DNA from 4 places in the Methylophilus sp. 3sh_L genome. Region 4 is predicted to be linked to each of the others. Evidence: predicted binding sites of a transcription regulator. Region 4 holds the regulator's gene; each other region holds the start of a gene.
What was found. The regulator sigma-54, encoded in region 4, starts transcription at its own class of promoters, with help from an activator protein. The targets are predictions, from matches to a motif close to TGGCACNNTTCCTGCT.

Region 1 (2,206 bases), on a different contig from region 4:
CCAGCCGCGACGCCACAAGCCATGTGAAATGCGGTGCATCAAGGTGGCATGCAACCCGGGATAGGTCAGCAAAACTTCCAGCCAGTGGCGCGCAGCCGGGTCGCGCTCAAACACACAGGCGAGGTCTTCACGCAGCAAACCAAACAATGACAGTGTGGGTGCGCCTGCATTCATGACATGCTCCCCGGCCTGGATTGGCCTTGCAGATAAAAATGCTTGAGTTCTTCCATGAGCGGACTACGCTTGGTCGTCACGGCAAACTGGCGGATGCGCTGCAACAACCAATCGGTTTCGTCTGACTGCAGAGAGATGCCTAATTGCGCATAGATATGCCGCACACCATGGCTGCCGGAATGCTTGCCCAGCACCAGATGCCGCTCGCGCCCGACTGCGGCCGGATCAAAGCCTTCGTAGGTGGCCGGGTCTTTAAGCAGGCCATCCACATGCATGCCAGACTCATGGGTAAACACTGCCGCGCCAACAATGCTTTTATTGAGCGCCACTGCCCGCCCAGACGCCTGCGCCACCAGCTGCGAAATCTCGGGAAAGGCATGCATCTCCAGGCCAAGATCCAACCCGTGGATACGCCATAAGGCGGTGGCGACTTCTTCGAGCGGCGTATTACCCGCCCGCTCGCCCAGTCCATTCACCGTCGTATTGACATGGCTGGCCCCAGCACGAACCGCCGCCAGTGCATTGGCCGTGGCCAGGCCGAGGTCGTCATGCGCATGCATTTCGATGTCCAGCGTTGTCATCGCACGCAAGGCTGCAATGTGCTCATAGGTGGTAAACGGGTCAAGAATGCCCAGGGTATCGGCATAGCGAAAGCGGCAAGCCCCCGCCGCTTCTGCCACCGCCACCACCTGCTGCAAGAAATGTGGATCTGCACGCGAGGCATCTTCCCCGCCCACCGACACCAGCAAGCCCTCCTTGCGCGCCTGCGATACCACCTGCGCTACCTGCTGCAACACCCACGACCGGTCACGCCGCAACTTGCGCTCGATATGCAAATCAGACACCGGCAACGACAAATTCACATGGCGCACCCCGGTCCGCAAACATGCCAGCAAATCGCCCTCGGTCATGCGCCCCCAGACCATTAGCCTGGTAGGCAACTGCAAGGCTGCAATCGCGCGTATATCGGCAATTTCCGCCTCGCCCATGGCTGGAATGCCCACCTCCAGTTCCGGTACACCCAATTCGGCCAAAGCCAACGCAATCTGCAATTTCTCGGTACGGCTAAACGCTACCCCGGCAGTCTGCTCTCCATCACGTAAGGTGGTATCGTTGATGACTGGCTTGCTTTGTCGCATCGTGACATCTCCGAATGTATTACTATTGAAATAGCACAGGCTGTGCCAAGATAAATTTTTAATTAATAAATATTTAAAAACAATGTGTTATAAATAATTTTTAAAGTGATTTGGCATTGTATGGTTTGCGACAAAAGAATCGGTGATGTCGTGAATGTATGAATGAAAATATGGATTGGAAAAGTAATAAATATGGATTGCCATTTCATCCTGATAAAAAAAGCCTCCCAACCGGGAGGCTTAAACACTCAACAATCGATCATTGTAAAGTGGGGGAAGAGACAGGACTGCATTGCTGCCGGGCCAGGCATCGAACTGCCCTACCCGGTATGCGTTCAATCACAGACTAGCGAATGATATCGAAGCTGTAATCGGTGGTGGCGATGCCGTTAGTGCTGATGTCCATCTGGTCAAAGATCTTGTCCAGGATAGTGACCAGCACATTGAGGGCCCCTTGATAACCCCACACCGGATAGCGGTGTTTGTGGTGGCGATCAAAAATCGGGAAGCCCAGACGGATCAGCGGGATACCGGTGTCGCGGTCCAGGTATTTACCGTAGGTGTTGCCGATCAGGAAATCGACAGGCTCGGTAAATAACAGGGAGCGCATGTGCCACAGGTCTTTCTTCGGATAGACCTTGCAGTTTTTGCCAAACGGGCTGGCATCAAACAGCGCTTGTACCTTGGCAGCCCAGGCATCGTCACCATTGGTGGAGAGTACCGTCGTTGGCTCAGCACCCAGCTCCAGCAGGAAGCCGGTCAAGCCCAACATGAGGTCAGGGTCACCATACAGGGCAAATTTCTTGCCGTGGATATGGGCACTGGAGTCAGCAATGGCATCCACCAGACGGCCACGCTCTTTGGTCAGGCTGGCAGGAATAGGCTTACCTGAC
Region 2 (2,206 bases), on a different contig from region 4:
CAAAGCTGTTCTGCACGCTGTTGCGGGGTACCGTGAAAAACAATGCCGTGCTCCGCCTCAGCGGCGGGCTGGCGTAAATTCAGAGCCAAAGTCATCTCCCCCCCTACGCAGCATGCTTAACAGATTGGGCTGCGCCAAACGGGCCGGTGAGGTTGGTGGTGATACTGACTTCCTGCGGAGCGTGCTGCTGTAGCGGCAAAAGCGGGAACAATAATTCAGCGACACGGTAAGCCTCCTCCAGATGCGGGTAGCCTGAGAAAATAAAGTAATCAATGCCGAGTGCCTGATACTCTTTAATGCGGTCAGCCACCTCTTGCGGATTACCCACCAGCGCCGTCCCCGCGCCACCACGCACCAAGCCGACACCGGCCCACAGATTCGGCGAGACTTCGAGCTGGTCACGACGGCCATGATGCAAAGCCGTCATGCGTTTTTGTGCCACAGAATCAAAGTTGGCCACTGCGGCCTGTGCTGCTGCAATCGTGTCATCGGTGACCTGCGAAATGAGCGTCTCTGCCGCTTGCCAGGCTTGCTCGCTGGTTTCACGCACAATCACGTGCAAGCGGATACCAAACCGGATCTGCCGACCTTTGGCTGCAGCCGCCGCGCGGATCACCTTGATTTTTTCAGCCACCGCTGTCGGTGGTTCACCCCAAGTTAAATGCACATCAATATGCTCGCTGCTGAGTTTGATGGCGGCCTCGGAAGCGCCACCGATAAACAACGGTGGGTAAGGTTTCTGCAGGCTACCGGTCGGTAAGCTGGCGCCTTTCACACTTAAATATTCGCCTTCAAAATCCACGCGCTGCTCGCTCAGTACCGAGCGCCAGATAGACAAGAACTCCTCAGCCTCCGCATAGCGTGCATCATGATCGAGAAAGCTGCCCTCGGCTTGCTGTTCGGCCGGGTCACCGCCCGCCACCACATTAATCAGCAGCCGCCCGCCTGAAATGCGATCCAGTGTGGAGGCCATGCGTGCCGATACCACCGGTGAAATAAACCCAGGCCGTGTGGCAACTAAAAACTTAAGCTGGCTGGTTTCATTGATCAGCGCCGAAGAAATCACCCAGGCATCTTCGCAAGAGCGGCCAGATGGCACCAGCACACCGCCATAACCCAGCCGGTCCGCCGCCTGAGCAATCTGCTTCAGATAAGAAAACGTGGCCGGTCTGGCGCCCTGGCTACTGCCAAGATACCGTTGATCGCCATGCGTGGGTAAAAACCAGAATATTTGCATCGACAGCCCTTTACAACCCATTCATCAGAAATAACAGCTTGAAAAGTGCAAAGTCCATGCCACAAATAAAAATCTTTTAATTCAATCACTTAAAAAAATTATTTTTTTGGGTGCTGCAAAATCAGCAACTGGCGCAGCAGGGTTGCTGATTTTGCAGCACCCATGCATCAATTGCAGCAGGCCGTTGTGAAGCAGAGGCATACAGATGTCTCAGGTACCCATGCACAACCGGAAACCTCTTTTTGTTAACCCTATGATTTGATGACATTTATTTTTGCCATCCTCAACGCCCTATCAGCTGTAGTGTGACTGCGGCCTGATTGGCATGCATTCTGCTAATTCAATCAAACAATCAAAGCATTATTTCTAATGAAATATTTATTTATAACTTTAAGGAATATGAATAGCGCCATTACTTATTGGCACGAAATTTCTGTCTGGATTACTGTATCCAGGCTTAACCCAGTGGAAAAACAGTGAGAGCCTCACGATGGCAAATTTACTAGCAAACGATTTTTACGAGACTGAATACGATACGCAGTTTGAGCAACAGCGGCTGTTAACCATGCCTAACTCGCGGGCCATGTCGACTTCGATTCGGGCTACCGCCCAGGTGTTTGAAGATCCGAAGTCGATTGCCTTGCTCAATCGCATCAAGCAAATTGCCCCCAGTGATGCCAATGTTTTGATCATCGGCGAGACCGGCACGGGTAAAGAACTGATTGCCCGCCATGTGCATGCCTTGAGCTACCGTAAATCCAGACCGTTTGTCGCCGTGAATTGCGGCGCATTCTCAGAAACGCTGGTCGAAAGTGAATTGTTCGGTCATGAAAAAGGCGCCTTTACCGGTGCAGTGACTGCCAAAGCAGGCTGGTTTGAAGAAGCCAATGGCGGCACGCTGTTTTTAGACGAAATTGGTGATTTACCGCTGAGCATCCAGGTGAAACTGTTACGTGTGCTACAAGAGCG
Region 3 (2,206 bases), on a different contig from region 4:
CTGGTGGTTAATCTCGTAAATGATTTCGAGATGGCGTGGCAACAATTGTCCAAACATCTCTACCGACCAGGTTTCCAAGGCTTCTGGCATCAGGGTATGGTTGGTGTAGGCAAACATTTTGTTGACCAGCTTCCAGGCACGGTCCCACGGCAAATGGTAGTGATCAACCAGCTGGTGCATCATCTCAGCCACCGCAATCGCCGGGTGAGTATCATTCAGCTGGATGGCGACCTTGTCTGGTAGCGTATTCCAGTCAGCGTTGTAGTTGGTAAAGCGGTGCAAAATATCCTGGGTAGAGGCCGAAACAAAGAAATACTGTTGTTTAAGGCGCAGCACCTTGCCAGACTCAGAGGTGTCGTTTGGATACAGCACTTGTGAAATGGTCTCAGCGCCATGACGGCCTTCAACTGATTTTTCGTAGTTGCCTTCATTAAACGACTTCAAATCAAATTCATGCGTGGCCTTGGCCGACCACAAGCGCAGGTTATTCACGGTTTGCGTGCCATAACCAGGCACAGGCACATCATAAGGCATGGCGACCACCGTTTCATGGTCTACCCAGTGGTGCTCGACACCACGCTCAGTATGCACATGCAACACGCGGCCATAAAACTTCACTTCGCAGGTATGCTCAGGCCGCTGGATCTCCCAGATATTCTGGTAGCGCAACCAGTTATCCGGGTTTTCTTTTTGCTGGCCTTTTTCAATGGTTTGCCTAAACATGCCATAGTCGTAACGGATGCCATAGCCGGTGGCCGGAATATCCATGGTCGCCATTGAGTCGACAAAACAGGCGGCCAAGCGCCCCAAGCCACCATTGCCCAACGCCGCATCGGGTTCCATCTCGGCCACGCCTTCAAGCTTCTGGCCAATCTCCTGCAAGCCCTCGCTTAGATCGGGTGCAATGCCCAAATTCAGTGCGGCATTTGACAGCATCCGGCCAATCAAAAACTCCAGGGATAAGTAATAAACGCGCTTGGTATTGGCATCGCGATAAGCATCGCGGGTATTCACCCAGCGGCTCATCAAGTGGTCGCGCACGGTAAACGCAGCCGTTTGGTACCAATCCCGCGCCGTAGCCCAAGAGTTTGATTTACCAATAGAAAAAGTCAGGTGATTACGCAAAGCCTGGGGGATAGGCAATTGCTCTAACAAAAACTCTTCAACTGGTTGCGCAGTTTCGATGGGTGTCTTGGATTTAGGCGTTTTCTTCACATTGGCAGTCATGCATCTTCCCCTTGAGTTTGATTCATAGAATTGCTTTCAGTTAGCAAAAGCAAAAAGCAAGCCTACAGCAAGAATATGTCAGACATAAAAAAAGCCACAAAATTCATGCTGTTGCTTTTGATTATAGCGCCCGTGCTTTGCGGGCAGAGAAGACTTTTACAATTTCCAGGTATAAGCCACGCCCAGTGCATCCTGATACATGCGCAAGTTCGCGTCCCCACCACCAAAGCCAGCGGGGATCGAATTTTGACCGCGTACTGTATTTTCAAAGGCATGCGTATAAGCAAACGAGACTTCCGACGCAGGACTCAATATCCAAGTCGCGCCAATCGACACATGATCCTTCACCACGCCCGGCGCCAGGATATTAAACAGCGTATCGCCCGCTCTAACCGGCTGGTCCACATGGTTATAGCCTGCACGCAAAATCAACGCTGGGCTATATTGATACAACGCACCGATCTTATACACCTTGGCATCCTGCCAGTTAAACCCGGCGCCATTATCGTTACCCAAGCCATTGCTCAAGTTAGATAAAGAGGCGTTACCCACCGCATCTACCTCACTGTAATTGATGCGCTGAAAATCCGCGGCCAAAGTCAGCGTCGGCGTCACTTTCACCGCCAACCCCACGCCATAGGTGGAAGGGATATCAAAGTCACCGTGCTCAGCAAACAGCCCCTTGTACTTATCGAATCGGCTCATATAAGTTCGACTCTGGTAGGTTGCCCCCAGCGTCACGGCATCCGTAATCTCGCCCAGCCAGCCAATATGCACGCCAGCGCCATAAGAATCATCATGCCCGTTATTCGTCAGGTTGGCCGCTGAACTACTCTGATTGCTAAAGTTTTGCAGGCCTTTGGCCTCAAACCGCTGATAGGCCAAGTTCAAAGACACGCCCAGCGTGTGATGTTCATGCACTTTCCAAGTCACAGTCGGCGCCAAAAACACCTGCGCCAAATCCACACCCGTGCGGCGA
Region 4 (2,206 bases):
CATACATCGTCAACGAAGGCGCTGTGTTTGCGGCAGGGACCCCTGATGAAATCATTCAGAACGAGGGTGTACGTGAAGTCTATCTGGGCAAGAATTTTAGGCTGTAATCCGTCATGAAACAGAACCTGCAATTACGTATTTCGCAAAACCTGGCGCTGACTCCGCAGTTGCAGCAGTCTATCCGTTTGCTGCAACTGTCCACGCTGGAGCTGAACCAGGAGCTGGAAACCATCCTGCAAGAAAACCCTTTGTTAGAAATGTCTGACGGAGAAGACGGCGAGTTTGAAGAGGGTTCAGCGCCAGCGGCCAGCCCCGAGCCAGAGCTGACAGATGCCAGCTCGTTTGACATGGCCACGCAGCATGAAATCACAGCACCCGCGGAAAGCTTGCGCGAAGAGCTGCATGACGACCTTGGCGGGAGCGAGAGCGATCTGCCTAACTTAAGCGAGGAATTCACCCCGCCAGAATTTGAAGATGATTATGAGGAGTTTGGCAGTACCAGCAACTGGGATGAGGCCGGCCGCAATCATCAAGAAGATGAAGACAGCGACTTTTCCCGGCAGGAAACCACCAGCATCAGCTTGCGTGAGCATTTAATAGACCAGATCCAGCTGGCACACTTGTCGCAGCGGGACATGAGCCTGGTCAAGTTATTGCTGGACAGCATTAATGACGATGGCTATCTCGAACAGGATTTACAGGAGATCGTTGAGCACCTGCCTCTTGAACTTGAAGTAGAGCTGCTAGAACTGGAAACCGCGCTCAAGCTGATCCAGAACCTGGACCCCCTGGGCGTTGGTGCACGTGATTTACGTGAATGCCTGCTGTTGCAACTGATGCACTTGCCCGCAGAGACGCCATATCTGCAAACGGCGATTGCAATCGCCAAAGACCATTTGGCGCTGCTAGCCAACAAAGACTTTGTCAAACTGCGAAAAGTGCTGGCTTGTGACGAAGCCGCACTCAAAGCCGCACAACAACTGATCCGCCAACAAAACCCCAGACCCGGCAGCGAGTTTTCCAACTTTAGTCACGATCACTTTATCCAGCACGATGTGGTGGTGAAAAAAATCAAAGGCATCTGGGTCGCCTCCTTAAACGATGGAGTGATTCCCAAGCTACGCATCAACCAGATGTACGCAGACATCCTCAAGCGCAACCGCGAGAGCTCAGGCCAATACTTGCAAAGCCAGATGCAAGAAGCCAAATGGATGATTAAAAACATCCAGCAACGGTTCTCGACCATTCTGCGCGTGTCGCAAGCCATTGTGGACCGCCAGCGCAACTTCTTTGAGCACGGGGAAATTGCCATGCGGCCACTGGTGCTGCGTGAAATCGCCGAAGAGCTCGATTTACATGAAAGCACCGTTTCACGTGTCACCACGCATAAGTACATGCTCACACCGCGGGGCGTCTATGAACTCAAATACTTCTTTGGCAGCTCGGTTGCCACCGATGCAGGCGGTTCATGTTCTGCCACGGCCATCCGCGCATTGATCAAGCAAATGGTGGCTGAAGAAAACCCGAAAAAGCCGTTGTCGGACAATCAGATCACCGACACACTCGCCCAGCAAGGCATCGTCGTTGCCCGCCGGACGATTGCCAAATACCGTGAGTCACTGAATATTCCGCCCGCAAATTTGCGCAAATCGCTTTAAAACAAAAGGCCGCATTCGCGGCCTTTTTGCTTGTCGGGACAAACTTATCAATCCCTATTACCTGATCGTAATCTTGGCAAATTTGCGTTTACCAACCTGCGCAACCACCGTGATCCCTTTTGCCAAGGGTAGATTTTTATCGTCGACCTTGACGCTGTCTAGCTTGACACCGCCCTGCTGTATGGCTCGCATCGCTTCGCTAGTACTTTCGACCAGGCCTGCCTGCTTGAGCAATTGGCTAATGCCTATGCTTTCGCCTTCAATGGTCACTGACACTTCAGGCACCTCGTCTGGGATGCCGCCTTTGGCTCGGGTTTGAAAGTCTTGCAACGCTTTTTCTGCGGCAGCTTGGCCATGAAAACGCGCCACAATTTCCTGTGCAAAGCCGACTTTGATATTGCGGGGATTTTCACCAGCTGCGACTTGTGCTTTCCACTCGGCGATGGTTTCCAGTGTCGCAAAAGACAGCAAATCAATGTACCGCCACATCAGTTCATCTGAAATTGACATAATCTTGGCAAAAATAGTCTCTGGCGCTTCACTGATCC

Region 1: the regulator sigma-54 is predicted to act here: its motif matches at 1,346-1,361, upstream of nifV (homocitrate synthase).
Region 2: the regulator sigma-54 is predicted to act here: its motif matches at 1,273-1,288, upstream of ssuD (FMNH2-dependent alkanesulfonate monooxygenase).
Region 3: the regulator sigma-54 is predicted to act here: its motif matches at 1,276-1,291, upstream of ACIDF8_RS10495 (glycogen/starch/alpha-glucan phosphorylase).

What each region holds. Positions count from the first base shown of each region.
Region 1 covers NZ_JBKOUF010000001.1:1,035,208-1,037,413, reverse strand. Annotated here, with positions in the region: gene cysE (serine O-acetyltransferase) at 1-174, opposite strand, end outside; gene nifV (homocitrate synthase) at 171-1,313, opposite strand; gene nifK (nitrogenase molybdenum-iron protein subunit beta) at 1,660-2,206, opposite strand, start outside.
Region 2 covers NZ_JBKOUF010000003.1:20,479-22,684, forward strand. Annotated here, with positions in the region: gene ACIDF8_RS07865 (acyl-CoA dehydrogenase family protein) at 1-95, opposite strand, end outside; gene ssuD (FMNH2-dependent alkanesulfonate monooxygenase) at 104-1,237, opposite strand; gene ACIDF8_RS07875 (sigma-54 interaction domain-containing protein) at 1,803-2,206, shown strand, end outside.
Region 3 covers NZ_JBKOUF010000005.1:10,833-13,038, forward strand. Annotated here, with positions in the region: gene ACIDF8_RS10495 (glycogen/starch/alpha-glucan phosphorylase) at 1-1,227, opposite strand, end outside; gene ACIDF8_RS10500 (OmpP1/FadL family transporter) at 1,384-2,206, opposite strand, start outside.
Region 4 covers NZ_JBKOUF010000007.1:93,185-95,390, forward strand. Annotated here, with positions in the region: gene lptB (LPS export ABC transporter ATP-binding protein) at 1-107, shown strand, start outside; gene ACIDF8_RS12665 (RNA polymerase factor sigma-54) at 114-1,658, shown strand; gene tyrS (tyrosine--tRNA ligase) at 1,716-2,206, opposite strand, start outside.